Regions from separate parts of the Halobacillus salinarum genome, predicted to be linked through region 2. Evidence: riboswitches for the same ligand, from Rfam matches in the RefSeq annotation. Region 2 holds a riboswitch; each other region holds the start of a gene.
What was found. Region 2 has a riboswitch for S-adenosylmethionine ahead of MUN89_RS15475 (5-methyltetrahydropteroyltriglutamate--homocysteine S-methyltransferase). Riboswitches for the same ligand answer to the same signal wherever they lie in the genome.
Positions count from the first base shown of each region.

Region 1: another riboswitch for S-adenosylmethionine. It lies ahead of MUN89_RS03340 (sodium:solute symporter family protein); the one in region 2 lies ahead of MUN89_RS15475 (5-methyltetrahydropteroyltriglutamate--homocysteine S-methyltransferase).
Region 3: another riboswitch for S-adenosylmethionine. It lies ahead of metE (5-methyltetrahydropteroyltriglutamate--homocysteine S-methyltransferase); the one in region 2 lies ahead of MUN89_RS15475 (5-methyltetrahydropteroyltriglutamate--homocysteine S-methyltransferase).

Region 1 is NZ_CP095073.1:606,281-610,593, forward strand. It holds gene MUN89_RS03335 (GNAT family N-acetyltransferase) at 1-509, shown strand, start outside; gene MUN89_RS03340 (sodium:solute symporter family protein) at 554-2,164, opposite strand; SAM riboswitch class I at 2,223-2,326, opposite strand; gene MUN89_RS03345 (substrate-binding domain-containing protein) at 2,425-3,471, opposite strand; gene MUN89_RS03350 (BtaManbiosPhlase) at 3,815-4,313, shown strand, end outside.
Region 2 is NZ_CP095073.1:3,014,204-3,018,516, forward strand. It holds partial or broken gene MUN89_RS15465 (saccharopine dehydrogenase family protein) at 1-966, shown strand, start outside; gene MUN89_RS15470 (DeoR/GlpR family DNA-binding transcription regulator) at 1,039-1,833, shown strand; SAM riboswitch class I at 1,903-2,004, shown strand; gene MUN89_RS15475 (5-methyltetrahydropteroyltriglutamate--homocysteine S-methyltransferase) at 2,074-3,183, shown strand; gene MUN89_RS22110 (TIGR04104 family putative zinc finger protein) at 3,380-3,703, opposite strand; gene MUN89_RS15480 (hypothetical protein) at 3,856-4,290, opposite strand.
Region 3 is NZ_CP095073.1:1,534,395-1,538,707, reverse strand. It holds gene metE (5-methyltetrahydropteroyltriglutamate--homocysteine S-methyltransferase) at 1-1,452, opposite strand, end outside; cobalamin riboswitch at 1,611-1,799, opposite strand; SAM riboswitch class I at 1,861-1,972, opposite strand; gene MUN89_RS07815 (sensor histidine kinase) at 2,020-3,501, opposite strand; gene MUN89_RS07810 (response regulator transcription factor) at 3,498-4,178, opposite strand.

The DNA of each region.
Region 1 (4,313 bases), 1.8 Mb from region 2:
ATAACGGGAGAGCGATTAAGCTCTATGAAAAAATGGGTTATAAAAAGATAGAGACTCTGCTTTTTTTACAGCAGGAAGGTACACTTCAAACAGCTGCAAACCAGCAGGGTTTCCAGTTAGAGACGTCCATCGCTTCACAAGCTCAGTACCTAAAGTTTTCTCCTAAGCGTGTGCCGTGGCAATGTCAATGGCCGTCGCTCCGTCTGGACGGTGAGCTTGCCGTCGTGAAGAAGGAAGGAGAAGTGCTTGCTTATCTGTTATATAAACGGCGCTATGACGAAGAGGGCAGGTTGAAAACGATTCTTTTGTTTCAAACAGGCGGGGAGGAGCAGCATCCAGCCTATCGAGAAGCTCTGGAGTTTGGACTAGGGCGGATCTTTCAGCCGCGCATCCATTGCAAGCGGATGACGTTTAATTTTCCTGAATCCAGCTGTACCGCTGTAAAGCTCTTGAAAGGTCGAGGATTTGAAACGAGCATGCGACAGGTTTATATGGAGAAAAAACTGTAAAAAAAGACGGCTCGGAAGATTAACTCCGGCCGTCTTTCATTTGATTAAACGATTTTTGAATATTCTTCTTGCGTGTGATTTGCCGGTTTAGTAAAACTCATGCAGGCAATGAACAAACCGGATACAATCAGTGTTAACACAAGTCCGAGTAAACCCGAACGGTATAATTCGTGAAAGAAACCCGCGGTGAGAAGGATTAAAACGACTGCTCCAGCTAAAGCATACGTGCCCAGATGCTTGACGGATCCTTTCCATTTCCATTCGTTAGAAGAATCAAGCAGGCTGATGAAAACAATGGTCACGATGTTGGCGATCATTCCGATCCACACCGGATGGATGTTCAAATAAAAGCCATTAATCGCCCAGCCGCCAAGGTGGTACCAGAGAAGGCCGGCGGCAGAGCCGGTAAATAAGGAAACAAAAGCGGCCCGCTTCGTTACGACCGGCCAAAAAATAGCTGCAACAACTGGAGCGAAGGTGGCAGAGTTCCGCGTCACCCAGGCAAGCACATTCCACCATGCCGATTGTTCTGCACGCAGCATAGCAAATCCGATCATAAGCAGAGTTAATAACAGCAGGGACCATTTCGTGTACTTGACCAGCTGCTGTTCAGTTGCTTTCGGGTTGATTGCCTTCCCGACGTCCCGGCCAAGACTGGTTGCTCCGGAAAACTGACACGGAGCCCCCCAGCTGAGCGCTGCTGCCCAGAAACCGAGGAAAAACAATCCAACAAGCGGGGCGGGAAGTGTATCCATCAAGTACATAGGAACGGCGATCAACCCACGTGTTTCTCCAGGGACAGCTTGGGCTGCAGCAAGCCCGAATAAAACCGCGCCGGCAATTAAAGGAATACCTAACAGAGAAGCATAAAGCAGACCGTTACGTCCCTGTTTAGCCGTTTTGCAGGAAAGTGCCATTTGGAAGGCGGCCTGGGCAAGGATGACATTGAATAAAAACGTGCCAAACCAAGCAAGGATGGTTTGCATTCCGACACTGCCGACATGGGCATACTGAGGTTTTTCCTGAAACAATTCCTTCAGTCCGTCGACCCCTGGATTTACAAAGAAAGCGTAGGTGCCGATGGCAAGCATGATGAAAAAGATCACGACATTGCTTAATTGCGTCAATCCAACGGACCACATGCCGCCGAACTGTAAATATGCAAATAACAAAGTCGCAGTGAGCACGACAGACCATACAAGAGAAATGCCTGTAAAAACCGAGAGCGCTGAAGCAAAAGCTAATGCGGTAGCGACCGACCACATCGGAAAAGTGAATGCCGTAATGGCACCGGCTAAGCCGCGGACTTTTTCTCCGTACCGGTCTCCGAGCAGACCGGAAATCGTGACAAGTGCTTTTTTCCTGAAAGGTGCAATCAATACTAAAGCGATAATCAGGACCTGCACGGTTTCTGCAACCCCGTACCACACAGCTGAGACTCCGTGAAGATAACTCAATTCAATAATGGCAATATAAGAGGAACCCGAAAACAATCCCGTGATACAAACGGTAACAAACAGCGTATTAAAGCTGCGGCCGCCTACAAAATAGCCATTTCCATCGGCGGCTTTTTTCCTTGCGACCTGGCTGATAAAAATTAAATAAACGGTATAAACAAGAGCAAACCCGATAAACCAATAACCAACCGTCGTCATAATAAATCCTCCTTTTCAATAAAAAACGGCCACTTCAAAAGGAAGAGGCCGTTACTCTTCCTCATCTCTCAGACTTCTGTCTGCTGGAGTTAGCACCTTGTCATTATGGACAGGTTGCTGCAGGATCGCGGGACCAAGTTCCTCCCCTGCTCTTGATAAGGATGTATTCCGTATAAATTTGTCTAACACATTACCGCAGTAAACAGATAAAGTCAATGCGATTTCATGAATATAGGTTGAAAGAAGGATTCATCTATTTGTTAGTCTGCTACTTTGGACGGAGCAGTGCTTACGGCTTTGCTGGTTGATTCTCCCGGCACCAGCTTTGCTGGGAGGAGAATTTCCTGACACGGTTCGTCCTTGTTTGCCATCCGCCAGATCAATCGGTTAACGGCGGTCCGTCCAAACAGTTTAAGGTCAATATCCATCGAAGTAATTCTTGGTGTAGAAAGCTGCGAGAGCTGGCCGTTATCGAAACTGCAAATAGAAACATCATCAGGCACATGAATCCCGAGCTGCTTTAATCCGGAATTGACTAGATAACCAAGGCCGTCGTTGACGCAAAACCAGGCCGTGGGCTGTTTGGGGAGCTGTTCGATAAAGCGGTTAATGACGTCATCTTCTTCACGGGCATCTTTAAACAAAAATTCCTCGTTTACAGGAACGTTGTAATCCTTCAATGCGAGGAGAAACCCTTCCAGACGCTCCTGGTAGCTCGGAGAAAAATCTACGTTTCCTACATAGCCGATATTCTTATGGCCAAGCTCTAATAAGTGCTGGGCGGCTCTGTATGCCCCGAAGCGGTTATTGGTAAGAATGGCATCAGCTTCAATATTAGGGTGATGGTGATCGACTAGAACAGTCGGTACACCTGTATTAATGACTTCCTGAATATAATCATTGTTTAAATGGGAGAGAATCAATACGCCATCAACCGAACGATCTTTTAAAAAGGATGGCAGCGATAAGCTTTCTTCGGACTTTTTATTAATGGACTGTAATAATAAGTTTTTCGTTTGTTTCTGGGCTTCTTCTTCAACCGTCAAATAGATTTCACCAAAAAAGCTTTTCATGGAGAAAGCAAATTCAGAAGCAATCAATCCAATATTTCCTGATACAGCAGACTCCGCGTCGTTTGCCTGAGAGCCTTTCGGGACGTAGTTGTATCCCAGCTTATCGGCGGTTTTGTAAACTTGTTTTCTTGTAGCATCACTGACTCCGGGTTTTCCGGTTAATGCCTGGGATACAGAGTTCTTCGATATATTCAGCTCATCGGCAATATCCTGCATGGTCACTCTTTTTGCCATAAAAGGTTCAACCTTTCTATTAGATGATTCGTTCATTTGTAACGTTACAAAACAATATACGTTAATTTGATCAGTTTATCAATAGGTTTGCTTATTTGTAGCTATTTTAAGAATATTTCGATCAACCGTTGACATTACAAGTTAACGGTGTATAATTCTTTGTAACGTTACTGATTGGCGTTTTTGTTAACGTTACAAGTAATTTGTAATCATGGGCCAGTTATCATTATCTTACTAAAATTTGTTAATCGCTTCCAATTCATTGAGGAAGCTTTACTTATTCACAAACATGAAAGGGTTTTCAGAAAACTACTATATGAAGCTTGGAGGAGAAAAAAGCATTATGAATGTAATTCGATTTCAGGAGAATCCACTGATCACTCCGCAGCAGGTGAAGCCTTATCACAATGACCATGAAGTGATTGGCGTTTTCAACGCAGGAGTAGCTGAATACAATGGCGAAGTCCTTTTGCTTCTAAGGGTGGCCGAACGCCCTTTGACAACGGACAAGGAAGTAATTAAAGCCCCTTATATTGATTTATCGAGTGGAACAGGAAAGCTGCAGATGGCAGAGCTCGATCTAAAGGATCCCCGCTATGATTTTTCCGATCCACGATCGATTACTTACGCAAAGAGTGGGAGAGCAGCTTATTTAACTTCTCTTTCCTACATTCGAATCGCCCGCAGTAAGGATGGCAGGCATTTTACAATTGATGATGAACCATTGATCTACCCTGAGAACGAACGGGAGGTGTGGGGCATTGAAGACCCACGGGTCACACAGATCGATGATACGTATTACATTCAATATAGTGCAGTTTCGCCTGAGGGTATCGGAGTTG
Region 2 (4,313 bases):
AGAATATGACATTGTCATGGATGGCACCACCATTGCTTTAAATGGTTTATCCACCCACTGTATAGCGGATGCAGGATGCCATGGTGTCAATTTAAATGGCTTCGGTGAAGAATATGCCTTTGACTCCACTTTCAAAAGTAAACAGAGAACTTTTGTGGCTGGGTTTGGAATGACACCAGGTGTCACCCAAATGATGGCTATGCAAGCAGCCAGCCAGCTGGACACAGTAGAATCTGCACGAGTTAGTCACGGTTCTTTTCGTCCAATAGCATTTTCTAAATCAATTGCTGAAACGACTGCTTATGAATACGATCCTTCTTTATCCAGCAGAGTTGTATTCGAAGATGGAGAATTTATTCAGGTCCCCCTTTTTCACGTCCGAAAGAGGTACTTCTTCCTGAACCTTATGGTCAAACCGTTCAGTATATCATCCCGCACGCAGAAACCACCACCCTTGCGGAAGCTCTTAAAGATAAAGATGTTCAATTAATTGAGGTAAGGGGAACCTGGCCAGAGGAGAACATGAACTTGATGAAAGCTTTGTATCAGTACGGGATAACTAGTAATCCTGAGATTACGGTGAACGGAAAAAAAGCAGGGATCATGGATTGCATCAGCTTTTATTTACAGAATTCAAAAGCTGGTCAATCTACCACCTTATTTGGCTACGCTCTTCACGTAGAAGTAATCGGATGCGTCAGCGGCAAAAAAATTAAGCATACCCTCACTCATACTCATCCAAGCTCAGATGGGTCTGTCAGTGGCTGGGAAGGATTGAGAGCCTATACTAGAAATGTAGGAATACCAATGGCTATTGCCGTGGATCAAATAGCTTCTGGAAAAGTCGCCGCTAATGGCGTCGTCATTCCAGAATACGCCTTTCAGCCGAGCATTATTTTTAAAGAATTAAAAAAAAGAAAGATTCAAATTCATGAAACGATCGAGTCTTTAGATTTGGTCCATTAGGTCCAGCGAGCTGTTCACTGCTCTCGTTTGGCGATACAATGGATTTAAACGTTATCGAGGAGGGAAGGCGTTTTGTCATTAGTAGCGGAAGAAAGAAAAAAAGAAATTTTAGATTTGATGGATAAAAATGGAAAAGTCAAGGTAAGCGATTTGGCAGCTCAATTGGATGTTTCAACGGAAACAATCCGGCGTCACTTAGACGATCTTGAAAATGAAAATAAATTAAAAAAAGTATATGGGGGTGCAATCCCAGTCCCTCATAAAACCGAACCTCCTCATTATGAGCGTGCAGCCATTAGATCGGAAGAAAAGAACTACATTGGGAAAATTGCCGCAGCTTGCGTCCAAGATTATGATGTAATTGTCATCGATGAAGGCAGCACCCCATTGCAAATGATTCCCTATTTAAAACATAAGCTCAGTCTGACGATTATGACCTGCTCTATCCCCGCCCTGTATTCGTTAATAGAATCAACAAAGCGTCATGAACTTGATGCAAAAATTATTTTCATAGGCGGAGAAGTGAGTACGGAACATTTAAGAATTTCCGGTCCGATTGCAGAGAAGATGATGGAAGACTTTTTTGTAAATAAAGCCTTTATAGCTACAGACGGAGTTGATCTAAACCACGGAGTAACAAGTTATGACCCTAATAAAGCTTTGTTTACCAGGAAATTAATCGAACAGTCCCAGGAAACCTATATTTTAGCAGATCATTCTAAAATCGGGTGCCGGACTTACGTAAAAATGGCTGACTTAGAAGACGTTTTTGCAGTCGTCAGTGACCTTCCCGCACCCGAGGAATGGATCGCTTCCCTCAATCATATGAGTACGAAATGGCTGTCCAATGAAAAGAAAAATGAATGAATCGACTTCCTTTTTTATCAATGACCTGTTAAGATAACACCCATACAAAATTTTTGAATAATTGAATAGTTCTTATCAAGAGAGGCCGAGGAAAGGGTCCGGTGACGCCTCAGCAACCTGTATATGACAAGGTGCTAATTCCCGCAAGTGAGTAAACTTGAAAGATAAGAAGCGGCCATACTTACTCTTAAGTCTCTTCTTATTTCGAAGAGGCTTTTATTTATGAAGGAGAGGATTGACATGTCGATTAGTACAGTAACAGCCCCTTTTCGAGGAGATCACGTTGGAAGCTTTCTGCGCCCAGAGAGCATTAAAGAAGCAAGAAAAAAATATTTCAACAATCAAATTTCTTCGGATGAATTAACAACTATTGAAAATGAAGAAATTATTAAGCTCGTCGAAAAACAAAAACAGGCAGGATTAAAATCAGTGACAGACGGAGATCTTCGTCGTGAGTGGTGGCATTTTGACTTTTTAGAAAGTCTTGACGGAGTAGAGGAATACAAGGCTGATTCAGGCATCCAATTTAAGGGAGTAGAAACAAAAGCTCGTGCCATAAGGGTCGTGGACACTGTAGATTTTACTACTCACCCGATGATTGATCATTATAAGTTTTTACACTCAATTGCAGGGGATCAACACGTGCCTAAGTTCACAATTCCAAGCCCTAATATGCTGCTTGCCAGAGGGAACATTAATAAAGATGTTTACAATCAGGAAGAAGACCTGCTGGCAGACTTAACGAAAGCTTACCAAAAAGCTATTCAAGCTTTTTACGATGCAGGCTGCCGCTATTTACAGCTGGACGATACATCCTGGGCAGGTTTTTTCTCAGACGAAGGAATTCAAAAAATGAAAGACCGTGGACAGGATCCGGACAAAATGAGAAAGTTGTTTGTACGGGCTGTTAATGATTCCATAGCCAAGCGTCCAGATGATATGGTGATTACGATGCATATCTGCCGTGGGAATTTCCGCTCTACGTATATGACTTCCGGTGATTACGAAGCTGTAGCCAGCGCAATTTTCGGCCAGTTAAATGTCAATGGACTTTTCCTTGAATTTGATGATGAACGCTCAGGAGGATTCGAGCCTCTTCGGCATGTAAATAGAGATGATCTTTTCATAGTCCTCGGGCTTATCACTTCAAAAACCGGAGAACTTGAGAACAAAGACCGTATCAAACAACGCATCGAAGAAGCAGCCAGCTATGTTCCTTATGAACAACTCTGCTTAAGCCCTCAATGTGGATTTGCTTCCACTGAAGAAGGAAATGTTCTAACGGAAGAAGAACAATGGGCTAAAATCCGTCACGTAGTAGAAATTGCAGAAGACGTTTGGGGAAAATAATGGTGTGCAGCTGCCTAGTTAACGATTAGGCAGCTGTTTATTTTTCTTTGCGCTTATTGATACAGGCCTGCTCAAGAAGAATAGGAGCAACATTTGTTATTCAGTCATTCGGTGACTCATACATCAACTCGTTTCCCTAAAGAATTCCTTTCATGAAAAAGAAAAAGCTCCCTTTATGCTGTATGGAAAGTATCATTTATCCTTTTTTCCCCCCCAAGCTTCCTGAACGGTGGCTGGATAATTCTAAAGCAAAAGGATAAATCAGCACCACACTTATAAAAGAGCCTGCGAAAGCGGAAATGACTATTCTCATTAAAGATAAATGAAGAATGTTCGCAAGGATCAGGATAAGAATCCAGACAGGTAATGTTAACGTTACAAAACGTTGAGAGGAACCCACGGTCTGGAATTGAGCAGCCCCGCAATAGATACACTTCTGCCCTTGTCTATTTATTATAAAAAAGCTCTTTATCACTTCTTTGTAAGGCCATTTTCTACCACAGCATTGACAAATAGGCATAAAAAAACTCCTAACACACAATAATAATTACCTTAATTTGTAAATTCCCTCTCTTATTGTAAAATAAACCAAAAAAGGTACCTCTCCGATTGAAGAGGCACCTGGATGCACGACCCTATTCATTTATCTATGTTCATCTACTTTTCGAGGTTTTACTCAAATATTCGCGTGTTTGTCATAATAATCAAGGCGACAAGTATAAAGATAAACGTACTCCAATTAAAAATGCTTAGTTTTTGGGCATTTGCTTTTAAGCTATCTTCCGGAGCTTCTGCCCGAAGGATCCGTTTGAAATTTCTTTGAATCATTCCTATCGTTGCTCCTAATAGAAATAGAAGAGCGAGAGCTGACACCGTCCATAATAAGGAAGGAGACCGGGAATAATGCCAAACCAGCCAGCTTCCTGAAAGAAGCAGCAGCACAAGGGCGTAATGACCGGTTCGGCAATAACTAATGATACCGCGAAGAAACCCATGAAGTTCCTCTCTGCGACAAGTGAACAGGGGCTTCATTAAAAAAGGAAGGATTAGAAAACTACCTAATAATACTGCACTAAGTACATGAATAAATATAATGGCTTGATACATATTGATCTCCTCCACATCAGCAC
Region 3 (4,313 bases), 1.5 Mb from region 2:
ATCCAAACCGATGGTTTCCTGACAGGAGACCCATTCGGAAATGTTTCTCTCGATAAACTCTTTGTATTCTTCGTTACCCCAATCTCCTTTTCTCCATTTAGAACGGGCCTGACGAATTTCTTTCGTTTGGGGAAGACTTCCAATTGTTGTTGCAGGCAGTAAAGGAAGTCGAAAAAATTCCTCGTGCACCTTCTTACGACGGCTGTATGGAAGCTTGCGTCCAGGAGTTCTCGTATTCCAATCGGACACTTCCTGTTTGACGTCTCCGCGGTTCCGTTCTTCTGACTGCTTTAAGGCGTCCAATTGCCGCCATTGATCGTCTATCACCGGTTCGATGCTTGCTTTTCCTTCATTCAGTCCCTTGGTAAGTATGGTTACTTCCTCAAGCTTTTCATCGGCAAAGGCAAGAGCTCCCTTTAATAACGGCGGCAGGGAATCTTCCGTTTCAATAGTAACTGGGGTATGGAGCAAGCTGCAGGAAGGCTGAATAATCAGCTGGTCTGAATCAACACATTCAGCAAGCTTCTCTAAGTATTCGAATCGATCGTTTAAATCAGCCTTCCACACGTTGCGTCCATCGATCATGCCTGCCGCTAACACTTTCTCTTTAGGAAATCCAAATTTTTTCAATTGGGCAAAGTTCGCGCCTTCATCGTGCACAAAGTCGAAACCAATGCCATCGACCGGGAGATTGATGATTTCTTCGTAGCGGTCAACCGCTTCAAAATAGGATTGCAGCAGAAGTTTGACATTGGAAAGCCCACTTGTTATTTCGTGATACACTTCTTTCAAAAGCTCGACTTCCTCGTCAGAAATGGACGTGCTTACTACAGGTTCATCCACCTGAATCCATTCAGCCCCTGCTTCTTCCAAATCTTTAAAGACTTGCATATAGTGAGGAATCAATTGACGCACACAGCTTGCGAAATCGTTTTCTTGATAGCCTTTAGCGAGCTTAACTAAAGTTAAAGGACCTAGGATGACCGGCTTTGTTTTTACATGAAGCTCATTTTTTGCTTCTAAAAAGTAATCAAGCAGCTGGTTATGAGCGACTCGTGGAGCAAAATGGTCTATTTCAGGAACAATATAATGGTAATTGGTATTGAACCATTTCGTCATTTCACACGCTACCGCTTCTTTGCTGCCACGGGCCATGGCAAAATACGTCGCCAAGTCGTCCGTTCCCGTTTCGCTTTTGAATCGGTCTGGAATCAGCCCGAACATGAACGCCGTATCAAGAACGTGATCATACAAGCTGAAATCTCCAACGGGAATGAGATCAATGCCTTTTTCCTTCTGCTTGTTAATGTGAGAAAATCGCTGTTCTTTCATTTCTGTCAAAAGCTCATTTTCTGAAAGTGAACCTTCCCAAAATGCCTCTAACGCTTTTTTCCATTCACGTCTTTCACCAATACGTGGATAACCAAGAGATGAACTCCTCCATTGTTTCATTCCATATGCCTCCATTCTGTTTCAAGCAAGTGAATAAATGATAAAAAAATCTTAAGCATAAAAAAATCTCTCTTCGCAAAGAGAGATTGTTATGAAAAAGGCCTGATCATGCACAGACCTGTCCTGTTTTCACAACACCTCCCTATCCTCGTAGGTTTAGTGACCAACACCAACAGGCAGGTCTCCTGACTTATGATCATCACTTCCTGCGCCTTCCCATCGAGATCGACAGTGACGTGTTGCAGGCAGCTCCCATATACAGTGGCGGGACCGTGCCGGATTTGCACCGGCTTCCCTTTTAAGCTGTTTACAGCAAGATCAACAGCACCTTTGGTTATTCCTATTTACGCGCTGCTAATAAAAAACCTCCCTATCAGCTGTGATAGAGAGGTTTATGCTTCCGCGCGCCTCTCATTTTTCAGAGTGAAAAACACTCTGCAGGATTTAGCACCAGTCCAGCTTAACGCTGGCAGGTTGCCGGGCTTCACAGGGCCAGTCCCTCCGCCGCTCTTAATAAGAGATGATTTTAATGGATTAAAGGAATACTAGCATTTAATCCTTTCCTTGTCAATTGAGGTTTGCCTTTAAAGGCAGGCTGACGGAAAAAGTAGATCCTTGATCAATCGCACTTGTCACACGTACACTTCCTCCATGGGCCTCAACAATGGATTTCGTAATGGAAAGCCCCAGCCCTGCCCCGCCATATTTTCTCGTTCGGGATTCTTCCACACGGAAAAACCGGTCAAAAATATGGTCAAGGTTGTTTTCGCTGATTCCAGGTCCATTATCCTGCACTTTTAATTCAGCACGACCGCGGACAGGCGATAGAGAAACGGTAATCTTCCCTTGGGCATCGTCCGTATGCTGAACAGCATTATGGAAAAGATTCAGCAAAACTTGTTTCATTTTATCTGCATCCATGTTTACATAGACGTCCTCTTTGACTTGGAAGTCAACATGTCGATCTCCTGCTAATAAATGCAGCTGATTTTCCATATCAAGGACAAGCCTTGTAAGGGAAGATGGAACGAGATCAAGTTCTGGCCTCCGATCAAGCTTTGCAAGCAGTAATAATTCTTCGACAAGCTTAATAATCCGCCGCGATTCACCGTGCATACTATTGAGGCCTGTGTATAGCTGATCTTTATTTTCAGCCGCCCCTCTCAGAAGTACTTCTAAATACCCGTGAATAGAAGTGAGCGGCGTACGAAGCTCATGAGAAGCGTCTGCGATAAAGCGCCGCATTTGCTCTTTTGCTTCTTTTTCATGCTCAAAAGAAACCTCCAGCCGCTCCAGCATTTCGTTAAAAGAGTCAGCCAGCCGGTCAATTTCTTCCTGCCCTTGCTGTTCAGGGAGTCTGTCCTTTAAGTTTGCTGCACTAATTTTTTTTACGCCATCTACCATGGCGGACAAAGGCGTAAGAGTCCTCTTCAATACAGAAAAGTAAATGACGATTCCTGCGGCAAACGCTAAAATCGAGAGGACAATAAAGGTGAGCAGCTGGCGCCATAATACCTTTTGCAAACGAGAGGTACTCACGCCCATTTGAATGACGCCTCCAGTTTCTCCATTACGATTATGCATGACTGGTCTGAAAACGATCAATTGTTCCCTGCCTCCAGAATCCTGTACCACCTCGTGTTCGATGGGCTGATGCTTCTGAAGGTTTGCTTGTATTTGCTGAATCGCTTCATCAGAGAGTTCCGGAGCAGCAAGCTTACTATCCTGCAATAGATTGCTGTATGTTCCTTCTTTATTAATAAGGGCCAAAGAAAAATCCTCAATCATTAGAAATCTCGACCGCCCGTCTTCAGGCGGATCGGGGAGTGGTGCCTCGTTCAATATCATTTCCACGGGCATGGACATTAGTTGAGCCCTTACTGTTTCTGCTTCATTTTGATATAAAAAATTCTTCATAACTAAATATTGAACGATGCCAATCATCAATAGGATAAAGGAAAGGATAAACAGCATCCGTGTTAAAAGCTTAGACCTGAGTGAACCTGGTGCTGCCATGCGGCGGACAGCAGCCAGCCATCTTTTTATCATGGCAGATCCAGCCTGTATCCTGAACCTCTAATCGTTCGGATCAGCTGATGTTCCTTGTCCTTTAACTTATCGCGAAGTGCCCGCACGTACACTTCTACGATATTTTCTTCTCCTTGAAATGAATACCCCCACACTTTATCGAGGATCATTCCTTTACTCAAGACGATGCCATGATTCAAAATCATATATTTTAAAAGCTCGTATTCTGTTGGAGACAGAACGAGAACTTGATTTTGAAACAGAATTTCACGGCGGCGGTCATCAAGCTTAAAAGGCCCGTACACGACTTCGCCAAACATATTAGGAAATTGATTACGCAGCCGCGCGTTCATTCGCGCTAACAGCTCTTCAAAGCTGAAAGGCTTAATGACGTAATCATCAGCTCCGAGAGTGAGCCCTTTCACCCGATCGTCGACTTCATCCTTGGCGGTCAGCATGATGACAGACGCCTGTAGACCATTCTTTTTCAGCATACGGCACACTTCAAAACCATCGATCCCCGGCATCATAATATCGAGGATGACAATGTGCGGCTGAAAATCTTTAGCGATCGTGACAGCAGACATCCCTTCAGAAGCGGTTTTCACTTCAAAGCCTTCATTTTCAAGTCCCAGTTGAAGAAATTGAACAATATGTGGTTCATCATCCACAAGCAATACTTTGATTTCTGATTTCATTTAACTCAACCTTCCCCTGCAAGAGATGTCAGCCAGCTCCTGCAATCCTGCCTATCTATTTTCTCCTATTATAAAGGGTTCTGACAGCCGGGGATATCATTTTCAGCAAACTTTCAGCTAGTTTTAAAGGACAAA